DNA from 2 places in the Alicyclobacillus sp. TC genome. Region 1 is predicted to be linked to the other one. Evidence: riboswitches for the same ligand, from Rfam matches in the RefSeq annotation. Region 1 holds a riboswitch; the other holds the start of a gene.
What was found. Region 1 has a riboswitch for S-adenosylmethionine ahead of metH (methionine synthase). Riboswitches for the same ligand answer to the same signal wherever they lie in the genome.

Region 1 (14,892 bases):
CCGTATAGGCGTACTTACCCTCTTCAAAATGCAGCAAACCAGCATTGGGAATAGCTGCGTACATACCATTTTTTTCTAAATGAAGAGATTCGTAAGAGCGTAAAATACCATACGGTCCTAACCGACAATTCAGTCCAACCGCATCGGCACCAGCTTGCTGAAGCCACTGAAAGGCATGCCCAATTTCCATACCATCGCGGGTTACCCCTATTTCATCTGGCGAAAGATTAACAATGATGGGTAAATTTGTTAAAGATCGTACTGTTGAAAGAGCCCAATAAGCCCACTCACTCTCCGCAAACGTTTCTAAAACAAATCCATCCACTCCAGCTTGCAAAAGCGCTTCCGCTTGCTCTGCAATTTGACGGCGATATTCACGCTCCATGCGCTCCGGTGACAATGCGTTCTCGTGAATAAATTCAACAGGTAGTGCGCCAATACTACCAAAAACAGCCGCTTGTGATGCAGCCGCCTGTCTAGCAGAATTCACTGCTGACAAGTGAATTTGAAAGAATTGGTTTTCTATGCCGACGCGGGAAAGTGCAAAGCGACTTGCTGAAAAAGTATTGGTTTGAATCAAAGTAGCACCTGCGTTGACATAAGCTTCATGGACAGAACGAACCTGTTCAGGATTTTCCAAATTTAACTGCTCTGGCAAAACGCCAAGTGGTAGACCAATTTGATGCAAAAAGGTGCTCATGGCACCATCCGTCACAATAAACGCCTGTCCGTCTTTGCCTATGACGTTAGGAACCGCCTTCCAAACGTTGCTCTCCATGTTGATCTCCCCTCACCCAGCTTTTATTCTCTCTGGATTTATTCTGCATCTGCATTAAAATATCTCGCTTCCGGATGTGAGAAAACGAGCGCAGTGACACTAGCTTCCGGCTCCATCATGTAACCGTCTGTCAATTGAATGCCTATCCGTTGCGGTTTGAGCAGCGCAAATAGAGTTTCCTGCTGCTCCAAATCCGGACAGGCAGGATAACCAAACGATACACGAATGCCTTGATAACGAGCTATAAAGCGTTCTCTCATCGTCATTTCCAATGGATCGGGAAAACCCCATATATCGCGGATCATATGGTGCACCCGCTCAGCAAAAGCTTCCGCAAGTTCCAGGGCAGATGCTGCTAGTGCGTGAGAACGCAGATAGTCTCCTTTTTCTTTTAGCCGATCCGCTTTTTCACGTATACCCGCCCCAGTTGTGACGGCAAACATTGCGATATAATCAATGCTTCCCGAACCTTTTTCGCGCAAAAAATCTGCCAAGCAAAGATGAGAACCTCCACGTTGACGAGGAAATTGCAGCACATGAAGAACATCAGCAGAAGAATGCGGCGCGGAAAGAATGGAAATCTCCCCTGTTAAACGATTACCTACGGCTGGGAAAAATTGATATACGGCATGAGCTTGCAAGCTTCCATCTGCAATCGACTCACGAATCACATCTTCTACGAGTTCTTTCAGTTGCGTAGCCTTTTCATCACCATCGGCGAGCCGTTTTTCTACATTCCCCGACAAGCCAAGATGCTTACCCAGCAACATTTGCCAGTTAAGATAAGGCATAATTTGTTCTATCGGATAATGCCGCAAAAGATGATCTCTCAAGTCAGGAGGCTGAAATACTGGCGCCTCGCTGGATATATCGGATAAACGTATGGAATCCGCTGGTTCCTCTTTAGGTACTGGATGGGATTGACTGCGAAACATTTCCTGTTCTTTCGATAACTGTTCCGTCAACGTTTCTCGAGTTCCCTCATCTTGCCATGCATTCGCCAAAGCCAATCCATCCATGGCATCTTTGGCATACATGACGGTTCCACTATAGGCGGGCGCGATTTTGGTCATTGTGAATTTTTTGGTCAGTGCCGCACCACCTACAAGCAGCGGAATCGTAATGCCTGCTCGCGATAATTCCTCAGCTGTAATCACCATCTGTTGGGCAGATTTCACAAGTAAACCAGAGAGGCCAATAAAATCAGGATGATATTCGCGAGCTGCAGCGATTAGAGTCTCCGGAAGAACTTTAATACCCAAATTGTGTACATAGTAACCATTGTTGGAAAGAATAATTTCTACCAAGTTTTTTCCAATATCGTGAACATCACCTTTGACAGTGGCTAAAATCACCGTCCCTTTGTTAGCTGAATCCAACTTGTCCATTCTCGGTTCCAGAAAAGCCACTGCTGCCTTCATCACTTCCGCGCTTTGTAAAACTTCCGCTACAATCAATTCATTATTGTTAAAAAGTCTTCCTACTTCGTTCATCCCATCCATCAGTGGTCCATTAATAATTTCCAGTGGCGTCATTGTCTGCAATGCCTCTTCTAAATCAGGCAGTAATCCATCTTTACTGCCCTCTACCACATAATGAGCAATACGTTCCAGAAGCGACAATTGAGAACGTTCTACAGCCACATGCTGTTTTTTTTCTCGATAAAAAGCGGTAAACTCCGCTACCACTGCATCAGACGTTTCAAATAACAATTTTTCTGCAAGTTGACGCTCCTCGTCCGAGAGGCTTGAAAAACGTTGTAGACTTTGTGTATTGACAATGGCGTAACCCAGTCCCGCCTTCGTACAGTGATAGAGGAAGACAGAGTTGAGTACTTCTCGTCCAGCTGGAGGTAAACCAAAAGAAACATTGCTGATACCAAGAATTTGCGGACACTCTGGAAGCTCTTGATGAATGAGTCGAATCCCCTCAATCGTCTCTTTAGCCGATCCGATATATTTCTCATCACCTGTACCCACCGGAAAAGTGAGTGGATCGATTAAAATGTCTTCGGCAGCAAGTCCGTAATTTTCGGTTAAAATTTGCACTGAACGTTTCGCAATAGCCAACTTGCGCTCCCGGCTGACAGCCATTCCTTCTTCATCAATCGTTCCTACTACAAGTGCTGCCCCATAACGTTTGGCTAGTTCAGCAAACTTCGCCAGACGTGGTTCTCCATCTTCCAAATTGGTAGAGTTGATAATCGCCTTGCCTTGAACATGTTGCAACGCTAATTCCACTACTGCCGCATCGGTGGAATCAATCATCAACGGTACTCGAACTTTACGCACCACTTTAGGCAAGAAAGCCTCCATATCAGCCAGTTCGTCACGATCGGGATCGGCCAGGCAAACGTCAATAATTTGTGCTCCAGCCCGCACCTGTGCGCGAGCAATATCAGAAGCAACGTCCATTTCGCCTTCAGCAATCAATTTGCGAAACTTTCGCGAACCAATGACATTCGTTCGCTCGCCAACAAGAATGGGTCGATTTTCTGGTTCCAGAAGAACAGATTCGAGACCCGCCACCGCATGAGGATGGTGCTTAGGAACACGTCGGGGAGCATAGCCTGCAATGCGTGAAGCTAAAGCCCGAATATGATCGGGAGTGGTTCCACAGCAACCGCCCGCTATATTCAGCCAACCCTCTTTTGCAAAATCCTCCATCTTGCGTGAGAAACTCTCTGGTGTTTCATGATAATGACCCGATTCATCAGGTAAACCCGCGTTTGGGTAGCAGGAAATAGAACAGGTGGCCAGTTCTGCCAATGTACGAACGTGATCGCGCATAAATTCTGGACCGGTCGCACAATTGAGTCCTACCGCCAACGGTTTCAGGTGTTCGACTGAGAGATAAAATGCGTCAATGGTTTGTCCACCCAGTGTGGTTCCCATCGCTTCAATCGTTCCGCTAATGACTACAGGCACACGCCTGCCAAATTTTTTCCATGCTGACTGAATAGCCAAGCCTGCTGCTTTCACGTTCAGCATATCCTGAGAAGTTTCCAGCAACAGTAAATCGACACCACCCTCAAGCAAGGCCAGTGCTTGTTCTTCATAAGCAGCCAATAATTCGGCAAAAGTGGCACCACCTGTCAAAGACAAACTTTTCGTGGTAGGTCCCATAGAGCCCGCTACATATCTTGGCTGTTGAGGTGATGAAAAATGATGGGCAGCTTCTCGGGCAAGCTTGGCCGAACACAAATTTAATTCCCGGGCATACGCTGATAGTCCATACTCGGCAAGGACGATAGACGTGGAGCCAAATGTATTGGTAGAGACAATGTCTGCTCCTGCTGCTAAATATTCCTCATGAATCGAACGAATAAGATCGGGACGTGTTTTCGACAGCCACTCGTTGCAACCTTCATACGCTTCTCCACCAAACGCTTCGGCTGTCAGATTTTTTTGCTGGATCATGGTTCCCATGGCCCCATCCAAAATAAGGATCCGCTGTTCAAGAAGTTCCTGCAAAGAAGCAGTATGGACTAGATTCATGTAATTTCTGCACCACTCTTTCTCTATCTTCCATGACTATCAAAAAACACTCCCGAAAACGGGAGCGTTGATACATGCTGCGAACCTTTATCTTTCGAGTCCGCACCCGCGACTCGCTGGAATTAGCACCTTGCACTGCTGCGCGGTTGCCGGGCTTCATTGGGCCAGTCCCTCTGCCACTCTTGATAAAGGTGTGATGTATGTAATTTTAGCGTCTTTTTTCAGTTGACTGCGACGCTAACTGCTGCTTGGAGATCAATAGACAACACAATTTTCTAAAAGCATAGCATAAAGCTTACGGATTGTCATTAGAGAGACGTTACCAGTCCGCCATCAATCAACAAAGATTGTCCAGTGGTATATCCATTGGCGTTCGAAACCAAGAAAGCGACTACTGCAGCAAATTCTTCTGGCGTTCCATAGCGACCGAAAGGAATCTTCGCCTGTGCTTCTTTTTGATAGGTTTCCATAGATTGGCCTAAACGTTGAGCCGCGATTTGATCGAGATAGTCAATACGGGCGGTATGAATTCTCCCTGGTCCAACAGCATTGATTAAAATGTGTTCAGGAGCTAAATCCGCAGCCAGTGTCTTACAAAGACTCACCACTCCTGTCCGAAAGACATTGGATAGTACAAGATTGGAAATGGGCTGTTTGACACTGGACGATGTAATAGCAACAATTCTTCCCCACTGTTTACGTTTCATATGAGGCAACGCCAGTCGAACGGATCGGACAAAGCTCATAAGCGTTAATTCGAATGCTTTTTCCCAGAGCGAATCTTCTGTCATCGATTGAAAATCACCCGCTGGTGGGCCGCCAGCATTTTGTACCAAAATATCTGCTCCGCCAGTTTTCTCTTGTACAAACGCAAACAACTGCTGCAAGGATTCAGCTCGAGAAACGTCGCAAGCGAAAGTAAGAATCTCGGCGCCGGAAAATTCATTGCGAATGTTTGCAGCAGCGGACTCAATTTTTTCTGACGATCGCGATGTCATGACAACACGCGCACCTTCCGCAACCAGTTGCCTTGCCACTGCATAACCCAGACCTTCACTTGAAGCCATAACAAGCGCCGTTTTTTCCTGTATACCAAGATCCATTTCATAACCTCCTTGAATGTCTCATTTGAATCATTCAGTAGTGGCGATAGAATCAGTTTGAAGAAAAGGCCATTCAGGGAGGACAACTCCCCGAATGGCACTCATGGGCAGGGCTCAGGTAGAACGACGTGCCAGATGACGCAAATTGGCGCGATGAATCGCTTTCCAGGGAATAGGCGTCACTTGGGCGTTATCCATTTCCTGATTGCTGTGGCTAACCACATTCTCGAACCGATGATTCATTCGCAAAGCCCCTGGCATTGAGAATGCTTGATTATGGTTCTCGGTGTGTTGATTGGCCATGACTACACCCCCCAAATGTAAGTTAACCACGGTTAACAAAAGCTATCCGAAAAAGTCTATGAGTCTTAGACCCCAGGCAGATTTTTTTGTTCATTAAGCACAGGAAAGCGTACACGTTCATTCAACCATTTTGCCACATGCCCAATTTCGATTCGCTCCTGATTCATGGTATCTCTATTGCGAATAGTCACTTTACCGTCTTCCTCAGTTTGAAAATCGACAGTAATACAATAAGGTGTACCGATTTCGTCATGCCTTCGATATCTTTTGCCAATAGAACCTGAATCGTCAAAATCGCAAGAGAAATCATTTCTCAATTCATGAAAAATGGTCTCTGCCTGACTGGAAAGTTTCTTTGATAAGGGAAGTACCGCACATTGAAATGGTGCAATGGCAGGATGAAGATGGAGAACAACCCGTGTATCATTTTCCGCGACTTGTTCTTCTTCATAGCTATCAGCAAAAATGGCCAAAAACAACCGATCTACTCCTAATGAAGGTTCAATACAATAAGGAATATACGGCTCTTCACCTTCTTCTTTCACTAAAAAATCTTCGTGAGAATATTCGGCGTGTTGACGCAAGTCGTAGTTGGTACGGTCGGCAATCCCCATCAGTTCTCCCCAACCAAATGGAAATTGATATTCAATATCCGTTGTTGCAGCGCTATAGTGGGACAACTGTTCCTTTGCGTGGTTACGAAGACGCAAATTGTCTTTTTGTAAACCTACAGCAATCAACCATTCATAACAAAAATCTCGCCAATATTCAAACCAACTTAAATCCGTTCCTGGTTTGCAAAAAAATTCTATCTCCATTTGCTCAAATTCTCTGGTTCTAAAAGTGAAATTGCCGGGAGTAATTTCATTTCGAAAACTCTTTCCTATCTGGCCAATGCCAAAGGGAATTTTTTTCCTCATAGTTCTTTGGACATTCATAAAATTCACGAAGATACCCTGCGCTGTTTCTGGTCTTAAAAAAATTTCATTGGAACTTTCTTCTGTCACACCTTGAAATGTTTTGAACATCATATTAAACTGCCGCACGGGCGTAAAATCTTGCGCTCCACAATCAGGGCATTTTACATTCCATTCTTGAATGAGTCGCTCCATTTCTTGAAACGGCAAACCATCTGCCGATATTTCTTGACCTTGTGCTTCAGCTGCTGATTCAATCAACTTATCCGCTCGATGACGTGATTTGCACTGTTTACAGTCAATCATGGGGTCGTTAAAGTTGCCCACATGTCCGGAAGCAACCCAAACTTGTCGATTCATGAGAATAGCCGAATCCAGTCCAACATTATAGGTGTGATTCTGAATAAACGTTTTCCACCATACTTGCTTAATACGATTTTTCATTTCGACTCCAAGCGGCCCGTAATCCCAGGTATTCGCTAAACCACCATAAATTTCTGAGCCAGGGAAAATAAAACCTCTACGTTTGGCAAGAGAGACTAACTGTTCCATGGTAACGGGCATGCTGGTTTCCTCCAATTTCTCTGCTTTCTTTATTGTGGATATGATACAGAAGAGTAGCAACTCGTGCAATTCAATACCAGTAAAAAGTTTAGAATAAAGAACATTCAATGTATAATAGAGCCCGATCGCGTCTAAAGGAGTCGATGAAGGTTTTGGATATTCGCATGGTATTTCTCGACATTGATGGAACTTTGTACACTGAGGGACAGTTAATTGATAGTGCTGTTCAAGCTGTACAGCAATTACACAGAAAAAACATCCCTGTTTCACTCTGCACCGGGCGTTCCTATATTCATGCGAAAAACATCCAATCTGCTTTACAGATTCAAAACGGTGTATATTTTAATGGCAGTTTGGCTATAGCCCAGCAAAAAACCGTCTACTCGACGCCTTTTTCCACTGAAACGACCCAATCGCTGATCGACCTGTTACAACAGTACGGCCATCCTTTTATCATGCATACAGACTCTCGCGTGCTTTCTTTTAATCAAAATTATCTTCCGTACAAAGAGATTTTAGATGCGTTCCATTTTCCCGAAATCGAAATTTTATTAGAAGATCAATGGGATATTCATTCATATCCGATTTATCAGTTTAACGGATTTTTTGAAAAAGATTGGGATTCACTGATTGAACAATCCGCCACTGACTGTTTCGTCTACCGTTGGGATAATCAGGCTGTAGATTTGCAAATTCTCCATAGTGACAAACATTTAGGTGCTCTTAGTATTCTGCATGAATATAAGATTGATCCACAGCATGCCCTGCACATTGGTGATGGTGGAAATGATATTGGTATGTTTCATGCACTTGGATATTCAGTAGCTATGGGAAATGCCTCCGTGGACATACAAAATGAAGCAAAAATGGTCACTCTTCCCGCTGAAGAAGATGGTGTCTATCATGCGCTGCGCAACTTGAAACTCATTGAGTAAATCCATTCGTCACAAGTTTATAAAGCTATTTTTTCTTCCATTCCTCGTCTACAGCAAAAATCTGCTCAATCATTGGCTCTTGCTGTAATGAAAATTTCACAGGATGAACCTAAAATTTTTTCAAAGGGAAGCTGAACTCTCTTTCAATTGGCGCAAAATTTCACGTAAGGCAACCGTACGATGAGAATGTTGATTTTTGAATTCTGGAGGCAACTCAGCAAATGTGTGATGCAAAGGAGGGTAATAAAAAAGCGAATCGTACCCGAATCCTCCATTACCTTGCTCTTTGCGAAGAATCATACCTTGCACCTTCCCCTCACTTGCAGCCATCACATTGCCATTTGCATCGACTACAACAAGTGCAGCCACAAAATAGGCTTGACGCCTTTCATCTGGAATAGCTTCCATCTCCATGAGAAGCTTTTGACGATTAGCCGCATCATCGCCATGTTTCCCTGCAAAACGGGCAGAATAGATACCCGGTTTGCCTCCAAGTGCTGGTACCACCAATCCTGAATCATCCGCCAACACAGCCATCTGGGTATGTAAAGCATAGAAACGCGCTTTTTGAAGAGCAATTTCCTGGAACGAATGACCTGTTTCCGGCGCCTCCTCCACATGTACCGGAAGTGGTAACAAGTCATATGAGTTACCCATCATAGCTTGGAATTCTTCGAATTTGTGCTTATTTTTTGTAGCCACGCAAATTTGCAGAAAAAAAACCTCCATGTAGATATTTGAATTTTATAAAATACCACAAGATTAAAGGTTAGAAATGGATTGTAAGGATTCGTGAATATCTAGATGAGCCACAGTTGCTCCACTCAAACCAAACCACGATTGTAATACCGTATTCATAAAAGATTCCTGACCTGTCGTATAAAACATATGCCGAGACTCAGAAGTTCCGTTGGCGAGCATCTCTCTTTCACTCAGAAACGAATGGACTAACTGAGTGACAGAACGCGCAGAGGAAATAGTTTGGATGCTAGGACCGATTACTTTTTGAATACTTTTTTCTAATAAAGGGTAATGCGTGCATCCTAAAATGAGCGTATCAATTTTTTTTTCCAAAAGAGGTTCAAGTGATTGACGAACTATAGATTCTACTTCTGCTCCATCCCACTTCCCCGCTTCCACCAGCGGAACGAAAGCAGGACAAGCTTGAGAATGGACAATCGCTTCTGGCAACAGTTGGTGCACAGCCTGTGTGTAAATACATGATTCTATAGTTAACGGCGTACCAATGACGCCTATTCTCTTCGAAATGGAATGGGATACAGCCGCTTCAGCACCCGGTTTGACAACACCTAATACAGGGATGGGGAGATGCATTTGCAAATAACGCAACGCAACCGCAGTGGCAGTATTACAAGCAATAACAATTAACTTAACACCTAAAGCACAAAAATAATTACAGATTTCAACGGCATAGCGCCGAACTTCATCAGCGTGTTTTTCACCGTAAGGACAACGAGCGTGATCGCCCACATAGATGATAGATTCATTCGGCAGAGCACGAATGATTTCTGTAGCCACAGTGAGACCGCCAATGCCAGAATCGAACACTCCGATAGGCGCGTTGCTGTTCAACATATTTTCCTCATTTCTCTTGTGGATGTTATCCTTTAAACTGCACCTCTTCCGACATGCGCCTGTTCAGGAGTTCGAGGACTTCCAATATGCGAGATTTTTCCTCTGCAGAGACAGCTTGCAAAACAGATCCAAGGTAAGCCCTCCGAGCATCGAGGACGCGCTCAATTAATTCTGCACCGTGAGCCTTCAATTGAACTCGTACTACCCGGCGATCTTCCGAATCGCGCATACGAACAACAAAATCTGCTCTCTCCAAGCGATCAACAAGGTCAGTTGTTGTACTGTATGCTAAATAAAGACGATTGCTCAAATCACCAATCGTCAATTCGCCGTCTCGATTTAGAATCACCAACGCATCGAATTGCGGAGGCGTAATGCCATACTGTTCTAAAAGAGACCGCCCGCGCCGTTTGACAATGCTATAAATCTGACGCAGGCAAAATTCTATTTCTACCACGTCATCCGGAAAGTTAGGCATGGGGTTCTAGCACCTCAATTTCATTCTTGACAGGGTGACAGATTGAAGTGAATTGTATCATCTGCGCTTGACGAGATCAACGAAACACCACCTCTGCCCGCCTCAATATTCCCTCTAAGGAACAAGCAGTGTAATGCCTCCATCCATGCGAATGGTTTGACCTCGTATCATTTCTGCTTCTTTTGATGTCAAAAACAGTGCCAAATGAGCCACATCTTCGGAAGTGACCATCCGATGATATGGAAGTCGCTCTTTCACTTGCTCCCAAGTACGTTCAATTTCCGGAAAATGTTCCAAAGCGCCTGTTTCTACCGCTCCTGCCGAAATTGCATTCGCGTTAATGCGCTGCGGCGCCAATTCGATGGCCAGATAGCGAATCAGAGATTCAATGGCTGCCTTTGAAGCTCCAACAGATGTATAAAAGGGAAAAACGTGATCGGACCCAAACGAAGATATGGCCAATAAACTACTTCCTTCAGCCATCAAGGGCACTGCACGCTGTGCAGCTATGAGCAGTGAACGAGCATTGACATTTTGCGTCCAATCCCAACCTTTGACATCCACGTCTAACGCCTTACGATTTCGTCCAGAAGCCGCATTATGCACATAGACATCCAATTTGCCGTAATATTTTTCAATCTCGTCAAACATGGAATGAATTTTATGTTCTTCAGCAAGGTTAGCTTTGACCATCAGCGCCCGTCTGCCCATTTTCTCCACTTCAGCTACCACTTCGCGTGCTGCTTCGCCGTTGCGAAAGTAGTGAATGACTACGTCAGCACCTTCCTGTGCATAAGCAAGTGCCAGCTGTTTCCCAATCCCTCTTGAACTCCCGCTCACGCAGACTACCTTATCTTTATACCGCCGTTGTTGGCTATGGCTGCTCATGCCAATCGTTTCCCCCTCGCTTTGTAAGCCGCGCATGCACAACTCATTCAGTGGGTTTTACCACTATTCTGCCGGCACTACGGGTGTCTGTTTCAAACACCTGTGGCAATTCATGAAGTGTTGTTACACGCTCAATCATTGCGTGACTATTGAGAATCCCTTGTTCCGCCATAGAAATGAGTTCTACAATTTCAACCTTTTCTGAAGCATAACTGCCCGTAACCGTAATTCCTTTGCGAACAAACTGTTGCATCTGAGCAATCTGGACGTCCCCATCGTGCATGCCCAGAACCATCACTGAACCGCCAGGACGAACAAAATCAAGCGCTATTTGTAACGAGCGAGAATTTCCGTAGGTATCCAACACCACATCAACTCCACCGCCCGACCAACGTCGAATCTGTCTACCCAGTGCGCGCGCATCCGTTTCCAGACTTTCCACCTGTTCGGCTCCAGCCCGTTCAAACAAAGCTAAACCTTCTGTGCGACTCGAAAGTCCCATGGCCCGCACACCCAGTACGTGCAAAAGCATCACAGCCGCTACACCCAGTCCTCCGGCACCAAGCACTAACGCCGTCATGCCCGCTTCAAGATGAGATTGACGAATTGCGTGATAGGGTGTTGCAAAAGCATCCACCAATAGAGCAGCAACTTCTGGAGTCAATCGGACACCATCATAAGGAATCAATTGTGATTTCGGCACTTTGACCAATTCAGCATAGCCGCCCCACATCTGATAACCAATGACCTTTTGCTGAAGACAGAGATGATGGTATCCTGTTTGACAAAGTCGACATTGCCCACAAGGTACAAATGGGTAGACCAGCACGGATGAATGGACTGAAGAAGCGTTAGCGTCGCAAATCCTGCCCGCAATCTCATGACCTAACACTGCCGGAACAGGAGAACCAAATGGTAAGGGCATCCGACCCTCAACCACTTGACGATCGGATCCACAAACTCCACACGCTTCAACTTGAACAAGCACTTCCTCGGAAGTTAAAACCGGATCGTCCACCGTATCCACATACAGACCCTTTTCTTGAGAAAAAAGGACAGCCAGCATGGTTTAAGACTCCCGTTTTTGCCGATCACGTTGACGAGCGGCAGTCAACATAGATTCGACAATGGTCATTTTCTGCATCTCAGCCGTGCCCTCTTCAAACCAGAGTGAACGAGCATCGCGATAAAGTCGTTCTACCGGACTGCCTACCATATACCCTACGCCGCCATAGAGAGCAAGTGCCGCGTCAGTAACTTCGCCTACCATTTTAATGGCGTGCGCCTTGGCCATGGAAGCTTCAACAGAAATCGTTTCACCGCGATCGTACTTATGAGCCGCATCCAAACAAAGCAGTCGTCCAGCCTGAATGGAGATGGCCATCTCGGCCAGGCGCATCTGTACCGCTTGACGGCTAGCCAAAGCTTTGCCAAATGTGGTTCTGCGTCGAACGTGCAAGAGCGCTTGCTGCAACGATTCTTCTGCTACCCCAACTGCACTCTGGGCAATACAGGCACGGCTCTGATCGAGAAAACCACGCAACGCCAAGTCAAATCCTTGTCCAATTTCACCCAATACATTTTCCTCAGGAATTCGACAGTTGCTAAAAGTTAGAATGCCGTGCGTGCTGCCTTTGTCACCCATCATTTGTGGTTGCATTTCTATATGTAAACCGACCTGATGCCGCGGCACAATAAACGCTGTTAATCCCTGACGGCCAGCATTGGCATCTGTTTTAGCAATCACGACAAAAATAGTCGCTTCGTCAGCAAAGGTGATTAAATGCTTGCGGCCATTCAAAACAAACTCGCCGTTTTCGTAAGTTGCAGTGGTGCGTAAATCAATCCCTGTGCCGTTGTCTGGCTCAGTTAACGCAAACGCCACCAAACATTGTCCGGATGCTACTTGTGGCACCCATTCTTTTTGCTGTTCTGGGCGACCGTTACCAACAGTTCTCCAGATACTGTTGTAGGCATGCACCACCATGCGAATGGAACCGTGACAGCGAGCTACCTCTTCTAAAATCGGAAAATACATGGCCAGAGGCAAACCTTCTCCTCCAGCCCACGTCGGTTGTGTCAAACGGTGAAAACCAAGCTGGCGAATACGCTGCCACAACTCTGGAGGAATTTTCTCATCACGCTCAATCTGCTTAGCCCATTCCACAGCCTCTTCAGTACGAAACTGAATAACTCGTTGACGGATAGCTTCCGCTCTCTCCTGAAGCAAAGTGCTTGTCTCCTCAACCAAAATGGATTCTCCTCTCCATCAACATTCTCACTTAACGATGCTAGATTTCTTTTACTTAAGTAGACTTGGCTATTTATTAAAGAGCTAACATCTGGCGCAACTCTTTCTTTTTGATTTTTCCGGAATGCGTCATCGGCAATTGTTCCATAATTTTTAATCGATCTGGAAGTTCAAACTTGGCTAATCCAGCCTCAGATAAAAACTGGCGTAACTCGTCCAATTGCAGAGTGGTTCCTTCATGAAGAACTACACAAGCTACTGTATGTTGGCCCAGCGTTTCGTCAGGCGCACCAACTATAGCCACTGTTTGAATGGAGGGATGGGCGGCGCACACATCCTCTACACTCTTTGGATCAATCTTTGTACCGCCACGATTGATAATATCGTCAGCACGTCCCATAAATATATAGCGGCCTTTTTCATCTTGGCGAAACAAATCCCCAGAGTGAAACCAACCTTCACTATCCCATTGGCGCGCCGAAGCCTCAGGATTATCGTAGTAACCTGCACTGAAATTAGGTCCTCTTGCCCACATCTCCCCAGGTTCTCCTGGTTGAACAGGCTGGTATTCTTCGTCCATTAGCACAATCTCGATACCGGGTACCGCTTGACCAACGGTTTTACTGATGGCTTCAATACCATCATCAGGCCGCGTGCAACAAGCCACAAAACCTTCTGTCCAACCAAACATGCCGCCGACTACAATGCCAGTTTCCTCTTGCAACCGTTGCAAAATGGCACTTGGTACAGGTGCGCCAGCATAAATGAAAAGTTTTACAGACGAAGTATCAGCATCCCGCAATTTAGGCGCACTGGCTACATGAATCAGATGGGGCGGCGCACCACAAAGAAAAGTGGGCTTTTCTTTGGCAATCCATTGCAGAACTCGACTCACGGCAAAACGCTCCATCAATACCATTCGCCCACAGGTGGCAATAGGCATCATCACGCCAACCAACATCCCTGTTTGGTGACAAATCGGCGCCATATTCAGCGTGGCTAAACCCCTTTGAAAACCATAAATTTGCGCATAAGCCCGACAAGACCATAAGTAATTGGCGTGTAACTGCACAACTCCTTTCGGCGATCCGGTTGTGCCCGATGTAAACACCATGACAAACGGATCGAGCGGATCTGGACGAAATTCATCAAGTAAGGAACGATTTTCCGGCGTAGCGCTGCAAAGTTGTTCAAAAGAACGAACCGGCAAGGATGGGGAGGATTGTGAACCTTGGAGAATGACGTGCTCTAAGCTAGGCAACTGTTCTTTGACAGCGAGCGCTGTTTCAATCAACGACTCGCCGCGGAAACTTTCTGCCACAATCCAAATCTTAGCTGCTGACTTACGCAAGCTATACACTAATGCCTCGCGACCTAAATCGGTTTGCAAAAGAACCGCAACGGCTCCAATTCGAGCGGCGCCAAAAAGAGCTACAACATAGTCCAAACTGTTTGGCATCTGAATAGCTACCGCATCACCTTTACGAACTCCAAGTTGGAGGAGAGAGGAAGCAACAGATTCCACCTCCCGCCATAACTCAGCATAAGTCAATTGCCTTTTTTCATCACGATGCAAAAGGTC
Region 2 (14,892 bases), 870 kb from region 1:
CTGTATTTGTGGTTAAAAATGCCTCTGCAGCAAGAAAATTCGCTTGCAAAGCACTCCCCGCATTAAACCCAAACCAACCAAACCAAAGCAAAGCCGTGCCTAATAATACAAATGGTACATTATGTGCCTTAATGGCTCCTGTACCATGCTCAACTCGTCTTCCTAAATAAATGGCAGCCACTAAACCTGCTACTCCGGATGAGATATGAACGACTGTCCCTCCGGCAAAATCAAGAACACCAAGATTATGCAGCCATCCACCTGCACCCCAGACCCAATGTGCTAGCGGATCGTAAATGAAAGTCGACCAAAGCAGGATAAAGACTAGAAAAGCAGAAAATTTTACACGTTCAGCTAAACCTCCAACAATCAAAGCAGGAGTAATCACAGCAAACATCATCTGAAAAATACCGTAGACAAAATTAGGAATGGTCGCTGCATAATTCGGATCAGGCGCTGCACCCACATGCCGAAACATTGCCCAAGAGAAGTTCCCAATGATATGGTGAACATCAGGTCCAAAGGCAAGACTGTATCCAATGACCACCCATTGTACAGATACCACTAAAAGTACGGCGAAGACTTGGAAAGTTGTCGTGATGACATTTTTTTTTCGGACCATTCCGCCGTAAAAAAAAGCTAATCCGGGTGTCATCAGCATGACTAGAGCAGATGAAACCAAAATCCAGGCTGTGTCACCAGCACTGACCATAGATGGAGTCGCTGCATCAGCCACAGTTGGGGTTAACAATACCACTAAAAATGTACCAAGAAACAACCAGAAGCGATTGCGAAGGGAGACGCTCATTTTCATCCTCCTAGTCATTCTTTCTGAAATCTCTGTCTTTATATGCAAGGCTACAGGAGGGAAAAAAACGCGTCAAGATGTTTTGTAAGAATACCTTACAAGAAGATTAAAAATTCATTTTTTCTTATACTCATCCACCCACATAAAATCCTACAGCTTTCTTAAAAACCTGCGAAAGAGAGGTTGGATGGACATGTCTCATACCACTTCACCAAGTTTATACGACCATTTCCGAAGCATTCTTAACAGCTTGTCGACTGAGTATCTTGTGCCCGATCTCGGTCTGCAAACAGCTAACTTCCTTTTTTTGCTGGAAAGTCCGCATCTCCAAGAATTAAAGTATGGAGCCCCTGTCAGCGGATCGAGCGGATTGTCCATGACACGTCATCTGTTCGACTCTGCTTATCACTCGCTGCCTATGGGGCGTTTACTTCTGCAACATAGAAAAGGAGAGCTGGTAGACCGTCGTCTCTATCAAGTTGGATTGATGAACGCATCAAATTTGCCGATGCAAGCGGCCGCCTATAGTGCGCAGACACGAAGCAAGTTCCCGGAAATAATGGAGATTTTAGAAAGTCTTCGGAGTGCGAATCAACGAGACATCTATCCTCGCGAGGAATGGAATATTGTTCAAGATCTTCTGCTGGCTAACCTGCGCAAACGGTTGACTGCGTTGTACGAACGCAGGCTGATACTGGTACCGTGTGGCAGGTTTGCACAGAAGTTTTTTCGGCTCAGTCAAGTACACTCTCCAAACTGGCTAGTGGTAAACGGTATTCCGCACCCTTCTTATAACGGATTCTCTCAGCCACGATATCAGAAAGAAGTTGCCTACATGAAACAATTATTTGAGAAGGTTGTGAACAAAGCGGCTCGACAGGATTAATTGGCGATTTGCCCCACAGACCGTTCCGATCGAACAAGTGGCATCACTTGTTCTGAAAACCTTTGCAGTTCTTCCAATTGCGGTGAACACTGAAGCAAGAGCAGATCCAGTCCGGCTTCAGAGAATTCAAGTATCCGTTCTGCTACCTGTTCTGGTGTACCGACTAAATTTGGACGCAGACCGCGATTGGATACCGAATAATCTTCGAGAGTAATTTGTTGTTCCAACTCTGATTTTTGAGTAAAATCCTGAAAACCAGCATAACCTCCGCCTGCTTTGGCCTTGACTTGAGTTATCCTTCTTTTTTCCGCCTCAGCTTCCTCTGCGGTATCGCGAACAATCACGTAAGCTGCCATACCAAAGGAAGAAAACGGGCCTAAACCAGTTAATTGCCGGCGTTCTTTCATGTCTCTTGTCTTGTGACGAATTTCTTCCACTGTTCCACCATGCATTAAATAGGCATCACATGATTCGGCAATAAATCGTTTGCCCCGTTCACTTTCACCGCCAGCATAAATCATGGGCAATTTTCGCTTGGGTTTGGGTGACAAGTGAGCCTCTTGGATCTGATAATATTGTCCATCGTACGTAAATGTATCTGCCATCCACATCCCGCGCAGCACATCCACAAATTCTTGAGATCGAGCATACCGCTCATCATGCTGAGAAAATTGTCCAGCGTATTGACGAGCTTCTTCCTCCCACCAAGCCGACACAACATTGAGCGAAAAGCGCCCACCACTGATGTGATCCAAGTTGGCAGCCATCTTGGCTGTCACTGCAGGATTGTGAAAGGCTGGACGGACTGCCGCCATCAATTCCAGCCGCTCTGTGACGGATGCCAACGCAGCAGCAGTCGTCCAGGCTTCTAAAGCGTCCGCTTTTGGCCCTTTAATGTCATTTAAATAAAGTTCCGCCAACAGGCTCACATCATATCCCCATTGTTCAGCAGATTGTGCTACTTTCTTAGCGTAGGCAAAAGAAGCTGGCATACCTTCATCCTCAATATTTCGTAGCCAACCACCAAACATAGGCATCCAAAATCCAAATCTCATCTTTCTCCAACCTCCCGTTTTCTCTGTTTCTAGCAAGGACATACGTAAGAACGTGTATAAAAATTCTCCAGCAATCTGGCTGCCGGAACCGGATCGTCCAAATCAAGAACCGCATCCAAGCAAGTTTCGCTTGTTCCTGTCAGCAATTCTGCCAATTCATGGACATGCAAATGCTCTTGTGGTGATACGTATTTCCCGCTTGCTTTTAGTGTCAAATAATCTTTCAGATAAACCCAACGCATCCCCTTACGAGTCGGAGAGACAGGCAAAGTCAGTGGAGAGCCGATCGCTTCCTCATAGGCGTAAAGAGGTAAATTCCAACCACAGGCGATGGGAAGTCCAATCCATTTCCAGGTACGCGTATTGATATCAAGTAATTTGTAGACTCCGTCGCGATGATCGAGAATAAATTCCGACTCAGAAATTCCGTAGTAAGCTAGGGTCCGTAAAATATTTGCTCCTAACTCAGCTAAATCGGGCAAATCCTCAGATTTAACCAAACATCCTGTACCAAAATCGGGAGGATATTGCTCTAATTTACGTCCCACAAATCCTGCAACCATTTCTCCATTCGACCGCATATAGGAACAAAGAGATACGTAGTTTGACAAACCTGCCGGCACAATTTCCTGGATAACCACGGAATGAGGATACACTTTTTTTAATAGCTGAATGACCTCATTCGGCGTATGGGCTTCCAAAACTTTGGCAGAAAATGCATCATAAAAACTACGTTGTTCAACCGGTTTGAGAATACAAGGATAGGTTACTTTTTTTGCTTCTGCCTCTATATCCATCCATTCATCTGGATACCATGTTTTAGGAATCGGTACACCCAGTCTTTCAGCAGTCTGGTAGAGCTTTTTCTTATTCAAAACAGACTCCACAATTTCCAGTGGTGAAAAAGGGAAATGATAATATTTTTCTAACCGATCACGATGACGGGAAACGGCAAAAACCCACTCATCATTAGACGGAAAAAGAACAGCCTTGACAGGCAAACGCTCGCCCATTTGTAGTAGAAAATCGACAAAATCCTCTTCATTCGTCAAGGGATTGGGACAAATAGCGGCGGAATGCAGATACTTGGAAGCTAATCCATAAGCTCGCGCATCCCTGTCAAGGGCGAGAACAGGAATATTTTCACGTCCGAGCGCTCTGGTTACGGCCAAGCCTGTAATATGTGCATTGAAAACTACTGCTGCCGGCTTATCTTTGGGCAGATGAGGCAAGCGGCTTAAAAATTGTTCAGGATCATAAAGTGATGACATAGGCTCAACCTTTCTCTGGATACCCACGACTTTCAAGCACTACAGACCATGGAATGCCGCCTCTTGGACAGGAAAAACGAACCCCCTTACTCACAAAAACGAGAAGGGGGTTCATCCAAATCCGATGCCACCGTCTTCTCATCTTCGGAATGAAAACCATTCCTCTGAAATTGGCACCGTGCCGACATATTGGCCGGTTGCCGAGGCTTCGCAGGGTCAGTCCCTCAACCTCTCTTGATAAGAGCGTGGTTCCTATGAAATTTAGTGAAAGCATAGCACGGAATCTGAAAAAGTCAAGTCAAATTCGTCAAAACTCCTTCCGGTCCAAAAAATTCATAGTGAATCCTATCTTCCTGAATACCTATAGAGTGCAAAATTCTATAAACTGCTTGCATAAACGGTGTGGGTCCGCAGAAGTAGACATCCGCATTCTGCGGAACTAACGGACGTAAAAAGTCGTCTGTGATATAGCCGCTTAGTTGATGACGTTGAAGCGCTTCATCTTCAACTGTGGGTTTTTCGTATATGGTGTAAACTGATAAATGACTGTGTGTTTCTGCTAATTCTTCAACATGATTAGCAAAAGCGTGTACACTACCTTGCAATGCAGCATGAATATAGACAATCGGCCGTTTGTCTCCAGATTGAATCAATGTATTGAGCATCGAAATCATAGGCGTCAAGCCAACACCGCCACTGATCAGAACGATGGGTAAATCATGCGAGCGATCTAATGTAAATACTCCTGCAGGAGCACTGACCTCAATGACATCACCTACACCAATTTGCTCGTGAAGATAAGAAGATACGACACCGGCTGGTTTTTCTTGAATGGCACTCTCTTTTTTGACAGAAATCCGATAATAGGGTAAACCAGGCGCATCCGACAAGCTGTATTGACGCAAATGAACAAACGGTTGATCTTTCGGTTGAACGCGAACCGTAATATATTGACCAGGGATAAAATAAGCTATGGCACCTTGATCAACAGGCTCTAGATAAAAAGATGTGATGACATCGCTCTCCTTAACTTTGCGTTTGACCTGAAATGAACGAAAGCCACTCCACCCACCCGGTTGTGCGGATGCTTGTTCATCAAACTGTTGTTCCATTTGCATGAAAGTGGATGCTATTACACCATACGCTTTCTCCCAAGCTGCCAGAATGTCCGGGGTCGCCGCTGAACCCAGCACATCTTGAATAGCAAGCAGCAAATTTTCCCCCACCACTGGGTAATGCTCTTTTTTTACACCCAAACCGCGATGTTTGTGGCCAATTTGACGCACGGATGGCAAAATAGCTGAAAGATTGTCAATATGCTGTGCAGCCGCATATACCGCATTGGCCAATGCCATCTGTTGCTGCCCTTGCTGTTGATGCGCATGATTGAACATATTTAACAATTCTGGGTGAGCTTCAAAAAGACGTTCATAAAAGCGTCGTGTAATGGCTTCCCCGTGAACTTGCAAAACAGGAACAGTAGATTTTACAATCTCTATCGTTCGATCGTCCAGCATCTTCATCGTATTGATTTTTTCTAAATTAGATACTACGGCGGTCATCTGAACCACTCCCTTGTGGATGGATAACTATTTTTTCTTTGGCATTTATGAAAATACGCTCCTTTTTGGAAAGTCTCTGTGACTACAGTCACAGAAAACCTGACGAAGGTGTGACGAAATGACATGGATAAAATTGCATCGTGGCGAATGCTTATTTCGCCAAGGTGAAATGGGTTCGCTTTATCGTTTGCATACTGGACTATTGAAAGTCGTGCGCTACCAAGCAGACGGACAAGCGCTGCTATTTAATATTTTGCTGCCGGGTGAACTGTTTCCTCACCATTCGCTGGTCAGCCCCAAGCCTTACCACGGAAACGCTATAGCCATGATGGATTCGGAAGTCGAAGTTATCAATTCAGAGGATTGGTACCACCAATTAGAGGAAAACCCTTATTTATATAGAGAAGTATCTCTTTCCCTGCAACATAAATTGCGTATGATGCAAGAACGGATTGACCAGTTAACTACCGTTACAGCCAAAGAGCGTTTTAACGCCTTCATCCACTGGTTTAAACAAGAATTTCCTGATATCGATCCGCTCTCCATCTTCACACAAGAAGAAATCAGTCAATTCATGGGCCTGCGCAGAGAGACACTCAATCGCTTGTTACGAAAACCGGCCAATTTTTCGTAACCAAAAGGCGAATATCTAATTGCTGGTTTGTTCAGCATTGGCTTCTTCTTTTTTCTTGATTTGTTGAAGAAGGCGCATCATTTGCTGTAGTATCTCGGACTTGAGTGCCTCTTCGTGATCGTCTGAGAACAAACTGATGCGAATGGAATAGGTTGCAGGTCCAATATCTGCAATCCAAACCTCCGGGCGAGCATCTTCATCATTAAACCTTTTCATTAAAAAAATTCTTGCTTCGTGTAGAAAAGTATCTACAGGTACAGCGTGATCGACATCAAAACGGAAATGTATGCGGTGCTTTCCTGGGGTGGATTTGTTTTCCAGAAATGACTGCGCAATAATTCCATTAGGAATCATTTGCAAATAACCATCGGCACTTTCAATCTCTGTGTACATCAGGTTAATATCACGGACGACACCAAAATACATGGGACGCATTGCTTCGTGAGGATAACTTGGCATTAAAAGAGGAAATTGCCAGGCTACAATGCCAATTGGGTCTCCGACTCGGAAAGGCCGAAACAAAAGCAACCATATACCGCCAATAATGTTGGCAAACACCGTTTGGCCTGCCAAACCTACAATAACCGTAATAAAGGTTCCACCAAAAATGACACTGGGTAAGCCGACCCCAAACGCAGTCAATGCGCTAATGATAACTGTCAAAAAAAGCAACAGTCGAGCAACATAGCGAAAGAGCGTGGAACGCTGTGGGCCCAATTTATTCAACGAAATGCGAAATAAATTGCGCTCTAAAATCGTGGATACAATACCACCTACCGCAAACACAAGCAAAGCTTTGACAATATCAAGCCAAGTCTTAGGAATATGTTTTAAAAAGCCAGAACGAGTATCTACACCTATCATAATGGCAATAGACACTACAATGAGAATGACAATGGATAGAATCGTATTCCGCAACAACCTCGGACTGCGCGATCCATCAGGAGAGCGTTTCATCTGGCAGCGCCTCCATTTCTAACTTGAAAACTCCCAATATCCATCTTAATCATTCTTTTCAAGAAAGGCCAACTTCAGGCACACTTTGATGACTCACGGTCTTTATGGGAAAGCATAAAAAGGGGAATCTATGATGCGTATTGCCATACTGGGTTCAGGAGTAGCCGGGCTAGCTGCTGCTGCAGCGTTGCAACAATCCGGCATCGATTACGTGTTGTTCGATCGCGATGCAAACCCGTTAGATGGGGGGCTGCATTGATTTTATGGCCTAACGCGCTTTTCGCGCTAAATCAATTGACGAGTGAAAACATCTCAGAGATTGCACAACATCCTCTCAAAACTGGAGTCTTGCTTGAAGAAACAAGCACCCTTCTTTTGCAACTTCCTCTGCATTGGATGAAGGAAGAATTTTCTCGTTATCCCATCTGTGTGCGCCGTTCCCATCTCCTTCATTGGTTATGGGATATACTGGATCGACCAAAAATTGAACAAGATACGGCAATCCACACTGAAATGGGAAGAAACCAAAAAATTTATGTGGAATTTGGGAGTGGCCGAAAAGATTGTTTTGATGGAATCATTGCGGCAGATGGTATTCATTCCAATATTCGCAAATCAATCTATGGTCATTTGCAGCGGCCAACTCGTTATCACGCTTGGCGAGCAATCATCCAAAACGCGTATGACATTCAATGGGATATGGCAGAATATTGGGGATCTGGACGGCGATTTGGATATGCGCGAATCGACGCAGATCACCTATACTGGTTTGCTACACTCAACTACCGATGGATGCAAAAAGATGACCAATCCTTCCCTTCCATCCGTCATCAGTTCTCCAATCTGCCTGACTCGATACAGAAATGGATTGACCATACACCTAATCATGAAATTTTCAGCCATTCCATTTACGATATAGCCCCAGGGTATCCTCTATCTTCAGGACCTCTTCTATTCATGGGAGATGCTGCCCACGCCATCACACCTAATTTAGGCTTTGGAGGCTGTCTTGCTCTAGAAGATGCACACGTTTTACTTCATGCATTGCAACAAGAAAAGGATTGGCAAAAAGCATGCGCACGTTTCGCAGTTTTACGAAAACGCAGAGTCGCACATATGGCAAAATTTGCTCGCTGGCTCGGTGAATTCTCGCAAATAGAAAATCATTTAGCCATCCAACTGCGAAACAAAGCGTTCAGCCTTGCACCCAACTTTGCATCCCAAAAAGTGTGGAGAAAATTGCTCACCTACAATCTCTTACCGCACCACAAAATAGATTGAAATATGCAAAATCTCATGTTATTCTATCGATTATAGGAATGTTATTCCTATAATAGGTGGTGTATTCATGCAACCTTTGCAAGGGATCCGTGTATTAGACTGTTCACGCATATTGGCAGGCCCGTTTTGTGCCATGAATTTGGCAGATCTCGGTGCAGATGTCATCAAAATTGAATCCGTTCAAGGGGTGATGATACGCGCTATTGGGGACCTCCATTTATAGGTGGAGAAAGCGCTTACTATCTTTGTGCCAATCGAAACAAACGTTCCCTGGCGATCGATCTGAAGCATCCAGAAGGCCAAAAAATTCTCAATACACTGTTGCAACACACAGACGTTTTGCTCCATAACTTTTTACCAGCTTCCGCACAACACCTTGGCCTCACTTATGAACAGGTTAGTGCTGTGAAACCTGACCTGATTTATTGTTCTATCTCTGGATTTGGCAGACAAAGTGACGAACCTGGTTATGACTATCTGATGCAAGCAATGGGCGGTCTCATGAGTATTACTGGTTACGCTGAAGCTGGCCCCGTCAAAGTAGGCGTTGCCATTACTGATGTTTGTACAGGTTTGTACGCAACCATTGCTATTCAAGCAGCACTGCGTGTTCGCGAACAAACTGGGCAGGGGCAGGCTATTGATATGGCGCTTTACGATACACAGCTTGCCATGTTAGTCAACGTCGCAAGCAATGTTTTGACAAGCGGCATTGATGCCAAACGCATAGGTAATGGCCATCCAAACATTGTTCCTTATCAGCTTTTCCATACTCGTGACGGAGATGTGGTAATTACGGTAGGCAACGATAGACAGTTTAACGACTTTTGCCATGTTCTCCATCTTGACGAATTACCAACGGATCCGCGTTTTTCAACCAATGCCGAACGTGTGAAACATCGTGAAGACCTCTTGAAGCTGCTAGAAACAGCCATGGCTCAACACTCTCAAGAAGAGGTTCTTTCTATGATGCGTGCTGCACGAGTACCCGCCGGACCAGTACAAAGTGTTAAAGAATCACTAGCTTCATCACTAACGACCGAACGACAAATGATTTGGGAGAGCGAAAGTCACCCGACGATTGATAGATTACGACTGCTCGGCAGTCCTTTAAAACTAGAAAAGACTCCGCCAGTCTTTCGCCTGCCTCCTCCCAGACTCGGTGAACATAGCGAAATCATTTTAAAAGAATGTGGATTTTTGGAAAATCAAATTCAAACGTGGATCCATGAAGGGGTGGTAGCTACATGCTAGACTTCTCACTCAGCCAAGAGCAATTAGAGTTACAAAAAATGACACGAAAATTTGTCCAAACCGAAATTATTCCCTATATGAAGGAATGGGACGAACAACATCATTTTGAGATGGGTGTAGTGCAGAAATTAGCTCAGCTGGGGTTGATGGGCGTTTGCATACCTGAGAAGTATGGCGGCGCTGGCATGGATTATAACTCCTTAGCTATTGTCTGCGAGGAACTTGAATATGGAGATACCGCCTACCGAACTGCCGTCTCTGTACATACCGGACTTAATAGTATGACTTTATTACAGTGGGGTACAGAAGAACAAAAAGAAAAATATTTAAAACCTCAGGCAGAAGGAAGCAAATTAGGTGCCTTCGGACTTACCGAACCTGGTGCAGGTTCAGATGCTGGTTCATTGCAAACCAGAGCACGACGTGATGGTGACAGCTATATTCTGAACGGATCGAAAATATGGATTTCCCTGAGTGACTATGCTGACCATTTTTTAATTTTTGCGACGGTCGATCCGTCCAAGAAACATAAAGGTATCACAGCTTTCATTGTGGAACGCAACTATCCTGGTGTTACCACCCGACCGATTCGTGGCAAACTCGGTATTCATGGCGGGAATACAGGAGAAGTCATTTTGGAAGATGTTCGCGTACCAGCAGCAAACCGCCTTGGAGATGAAGGTGAAGGATTTAAAATTGCTATGTCTGCTTTGGACAACGGTCGATTCACTGTTGCTGCTGGTGCGACTGGATTAACGCGTGCTTGTTTAGATGCCTCCGTGAAATACGCCCATGAACGCAAGACGTTTGGTGTAGAGATTGGCAAACATCAGTTAGTTCAACAAATGATCGCCAAAATGGAAGCTGGTTACCAAACTTCACAACTCCTTGTGTTTAAATCAGGTTGGTTAAAAAATCAAGGAGTCCGCAACACTCGTGAAACTTCACTTGCCAAATGGATTGCTTCCGATGTTGCTTTTCAAAGCGCCTCCGACGCCATTCAAGTCCATGGAGCCTACGGATACTCCAACGAATACCCGGTAGAACGTTATATGCGCAATGCTAAAGCCCTTGTTATTTACGAAGGAACTCGCGAGATTCATACGATTATGCAGGCAGAATACGCTCTTGGATATCGAGAAGACAAAATTTTAAACCGGATGTTGCCGCCCTGGCCTTTCGCAAACTCTGGAGACTATCTGTAATGGATATTTGGCTTGAACCTGATTCATCAAAAGATAAAACACGCACTTCACAAACACTTGCTCGCGGTTTGCGCATCTTGGATTGTTTTGTGACTTACGGTGAGGAATTGGGCGTGGCAGAGTTGTCTAACCTTCTTCATCTTCCGCGCACTGTAGTTGCTCGTTTAGTGACAACACTCGCCGAACATGGCTATCTTGCTCAAAATCAAGAAAACAAAAAATATCGACTGGGTATGAGTGCCTATATCCTTGGCATGCATGCCAACCGGGAATACAGTTTACGCCAAATGGCTTGGCCATCTATGCAATGTCTAGCGGCCTCTAGTGGTGAAACGGTAAGTTTGACCATGCTGGATGAAGAACGTCTAGTAGGTATTTGCATTGCATCCATCGACAGCCCGCTACCCATCAAACTGACAACACGTACAGGTAGCGTCCTCCCACTCCATCGTGGAGCTACACGCAAAATCTTGCTTGCTTACGCTAGTGAAGCTATAAAGGAAACCGTCCTGACGCAATTACAAGAAATATCCCAGAGTTCTCCAGATAGTGTGGAATCCTTGAAAAAGGAGTTATTGGAAATTCGCAGGAAAGGATATGCCTATAGTGAGGAAGAATTGGATGACGGCGCTTTTGCAGTCGCTGCACCCATTCTTACCGAAAAAGGAGAACTGTTGGCAGGCATTGGCGTTGCTGGCCCCATTTATCGCAAAACAGAAGAAAGTTTGCAACGCCTCATCTCACTGATCCTATCTTCAGCTCGCGAGATAGAAAAGCGTTGGACACAACCCTTATAACAGGGTGTGTCCTTGCACTTTTCACTATTTGAGACCTGTCGTAGAAATACCTTGGATAAACCATTTTTGGAATATAAGGAATAAAATAGCTATTGGAATGGTAGCCATTACAGCTGCCGCCATTAAATATGGCCAATTTGTATAATATTGCTGTTGAAACATTACCATACCTAGCGGCAGGGTCCAAAATTGCAGTTTATTGGCTACAAGTAGTGGTAAAAGAAAATTATTCCAAGAACTCATGAACATCATGAGTGCCAGTGTAAGCATGGTAGGCTGCACCATAGGCAATGTAATTTGCCAAAAGATTCGCCACCGACTAGCACCTTCAATCACGGCTGATTCTTCCACTTCTTCCGGGATGTTCAAAAAGGCTTGTCGCATGAGAAACACGCCCATAGCCGAAACCAGTTGCGGTAATATCATTCCTGCGTAACTGTTGATAAGGCCAAGAGAGCGCAACTCGATATAGACTGGCAACATGATGGATTGAAAAGGAATCATCAACATAGATATGACACCAAAGAACACTAGATTGCGTCCACGAAAATGAATTCTTGCTAAAGCATAGCCAGCGAGCGCATCCAGCAATAAATTTCCAATGACCACAACCACTGAAACCAAAGTACTATTCAGAAACCATCGCTCCATGGGAACTGTTTTCCACGTATCTATATAATTTTTCCACAAAAAGGGATGAGGAATCCAACGTGGCGGGTAGGCCAACGCTTGATTCAATGGCTTTAATGATGTGGAAAGCGACCAAAGAAACGGGATCACCATCATAAGCGCACCAACGATTAAAATGAGCAGATACAGACCGCGAGATATGCGTCCCCATGTTTTTTGCGCTGGAGATACAATCATTTAACCATTCACCCTCCCTCACTTTGCGCATTCAACAGCCATCGATTAATACTCAATCGGTTTGCCAAGCCAGCGATTGGTTAACAGGGTAAGCAGAAGTACAACTACAAAAAGAAACACCGTTATCGCGGCTCCATAACCGACATTTCCATAGGAGAAAATTTCTTCATAAATAAGTAGCGCCATTGTCATGGTAGAATTGAGCGGCCCACCTGTGCCACCCGATATGATGAAGGACTGATCAAACATTTGCAGTGTGCCAATCATGCCCATGACTACAATAAAGAAGGTGGAGGGTCTCAAAAGTGGCACTGTAATCCGCAAAAAACGCTGAAATGCAGATGCTCCATCAATAGCTGCCGCTTCATAGAAGTTTTGTGGAATGGATTGTAAACCTGCCAAAAAAACCACCATGAAATATCCCGATGTACTCCATATGTTTAATATCATGATGGCCGAAAGCGCAAAACGAGGATCTCCTATCCAGTCAGGCCCAGAAATCCCAAACCAGTTCAAAAAACCGTTCAATAACCCCAGTTTATTGAAAATCCACATAAACATCAGAGACGTAACAGCTGATGAACTGATAGACGGGAAAAAGAATGCCAAACGAAACAGTGGCCGGGCGGGAAGATGCTGATTCATGATTACTGCGAATATCATGGCAATGATTGTTTGCACCGGCATGACGACTGCTGCAAAGATAAATGAATTTTTGACTGCCGTCCAGAAGAGTGGCATACGAAAAATAGCAGCATAATTATGCAATCCAATCCAGTGCATTTGGTCTAACAGATTCCAAGAAACGCCACTCAGAAAAAAGGCATAGACTGCTGGACCAAGAGAAAACATCAACAAAAGAATGATAGTCGGCAGAGAGAAAAGGTAGGCGGTGACGGTTTCCTGTCGCCGCCATTTCTGCATGCCTTTTTCACGCAGGAAACGACCACCGCTCCGACTCTGGGAGTCTGCTTGAACTGCGGCCATCACTGGCTACCTCCATTTTGTAAAATTGATTCACCTTCACTTTGCAGTTTTTGTAGTGCTTGTGCAGTACTTTCTTTTCCATCAACCGCCAATAAAGTCTCATTAGAAAGTGTCGTATTCACATATTGATCGAACCCATTGGGAAAATTCCAAGGCACTGCGTTGGGCAATTGCTTCAAGATGTTTTCATAAATCGGATGTTCTTTGTAATAGGGCATGTCAATTAAAGATTTTCGAACGGTTACCAGACCGCCCTGTTCCACCCATTGCGCTTGACCTGCCCCAGTCAGATACTGAATGACTTCCCAAGCCTGTTGCGGATGCGAACAATCTTTGGTGATGGCCCAAGCGGTTGGAAAATCCAGACTGACATTATTGACAGGACCTTTCGGCAACGTAGCTATAGCGAATGAAGTGTTCGGATACGTGTCTTGCAAATATGGAATTGCCCAAGCCCCTTCAAAGGTCATAGCCGCGCGTCCCATTCCAAGCGCCTGTCCTCCCCATGTAGCTCCGACATCCTGTGGTTGTGCGGCAACTCCTGAACGATAGAGATTGACAAAAAACGAAAACCCTTTCAAGGCTGCCGGAGTATTTAAAGTCATTTGAGTCATGTTATGATTCATGACACTGCCGCCTGCCTGATAGACAAATTGCGCCCAACGAGGTTCCTGTGGTGTCTGAACGATTCCATAAATTTTCTTTGCAGGATTTGTTAATTTTTTAGCATCTGCGTAGAGTTCCGCCCATGTCTTCGGCGGGCCACTAATGCCAGCTTGCTTGAACATAACCGGATTGTAATAAAGAACGAGCGGCGATTGATCACGAGGAATACCGTAGACCTGACCGTTCGCCACAAACATATTCAGTGCACCAGAGAAGAAATCGCTCAAAGAATAGTTAGACTGCTTGATATAGGAATTCAGCGGTATGACTGCCCCTTCACTTTCAAAGGTTGGCGCTTGCCCACCATTGTTTAATGTAATGATATCTGGCGCATCTCCTGCCACAAACTCCGTTTTGAGAATCGTCTCGTAATTACCAGAAATCGGACGATATACCGCATGGATACCAGGATGTGTCTTGTTGAAATCAGCTAATTGCTGATCAATAATTCCATTGGTTACATTTGTTCCAGACCAACTGGCTACAACGATAGTTACCGGTTTACCTGAACTCGTGGATCCACCTTGCGAGGAGTTGCTGTTATTGGCTGTACCACAACCCACTAGCCCTAAAAAAGTCAAGCCCACGAGAGAGTACATAGCTGCTTTTTTGACTTGCTTCAATTAAATCTACCTCACTTTCGTGAAATTTTCGCTTAACTG

Region 2: linked by a shared signal. The riboswitch ahead of FY534_RS02690 (carboxylate--amine ligase) and the one ahead of metH (methionine synthase) in region 1 are both predicted to bind S-adenosylmethionine.

What each region holds. Positions count from the first base shown of each region.
Region 1 covers NZ_CP044434.1:1,410,805-1,425,696, forward strand. The annotation lists gene FY534_RS06885 (bifunctional homocysteine S-methyltransferase/methylenetetrahydrofolate reductase) at 1-778, opposite strand, end outside; gene metH (methionine synthase) at 817-4,275, opposite strand; SAM riboswitch class I at 4,360-4,467, opposite strand; gene FY534_RS06895 (SDR family oxidoreductase) at 4,584-5,378, opposite strand; gene FY534_RS06900 (hypothetical protein) at 5,493-5,681, opposite strand; gene FY534_RS06905 (glycine--tRNA ligase) at 5,747-7,162, opposite strand; gene FY534_RS06910 (HAD family hydrolase) at 7,315-8,097, shown strand; gene rdgB (RdgB/HAM1 family non-canonical purine NTP pyrophosphatase) at 8,218-8,826, opposite strand; gene murI (glutamate racemase) at 8,860-9,693, opposite strand; gene FY534_RS06925 (MarR family winged helix-turn-helix transcriptional regulator) at 9,719-10,171, opposite strand; gene fabL (enoyl-[acyl-carrier-protein] reductase FabL) at 10,286-11,059, opposite strand; gene FY534_RS06935 (zinc-dependent alcohol dehydrogenase) at 11,103-12,125, opposite strand; gene FY534_RS06940 (acyl-CoA dehydrogenase family protein) at 12,129-13,310, opposite strand; gene FY534_RS06945 (class I adenylate-forming enzyme family protein) at 13,387-14,892, opposite strand, start outside.
Region 2 covers NZ_CP044434.1:536,117-551,008, reverse strand. The annotation lists gene FY534_RS02705 (ammonium transporter) at 1-712, opposite strand, end outside; gene FY534_RS02700 (hypothetical protein) at 1,002-1,694, shown strand; gene FY534_RS02695 (LLM class flavin-dependent oxidoreductase) at 1,691-2,749, opposite strand; gene FY534_RS02690 (carboxylate--amine ligase) at 2,779-4,020, opposite strand; SAM riboswitch class I at 4,156-4,264, opposite strand; gene hmpA (NO-inducible flavohemoprotein) at 4,314-5,537, opposite strand; gene FY534_RS02680 (Crp/Fnr family transcriptional regulator) at 5,710-6,216, shown strand; gene FY534_RS02675 (mechanosensitive ion channel family protein) at 6,232-7,173, opposite strand; gene FY534_RS02670 (NAD(P)-binding protein) at 7,307-7,432, shown strand; gene FY534_RS02665 (FAD-dependent monooxygenase) at 7,429-8,454, shown strand; gene FY534_RS14955 (CoA transferase) at 8,522-8,677, shown strand; gene FY534_RS02660 (CaiB/BaiF CoA transferase family protein) at 8,629-9,708, shown strand; gene FY534_RS02655 (acyl-CoA dehydrogenase family protein) at 9,702-10,913, shown strand; gene FY534_RS02650 (IclR family transcriptional regulator) at 10,913-11,710, shown strand; gene FY534_RS02645 (carbohydrate ABC transporter permease) at 11,735-12,577, opposite strand; gene FY534_RS02640 (carbohydrate ABC transporter permease) at 12,623-13,564, opposite strand; gene FY534_RS02635 (ABC transporter substrate-binding protein) at 13,564-14,853, opposite strand.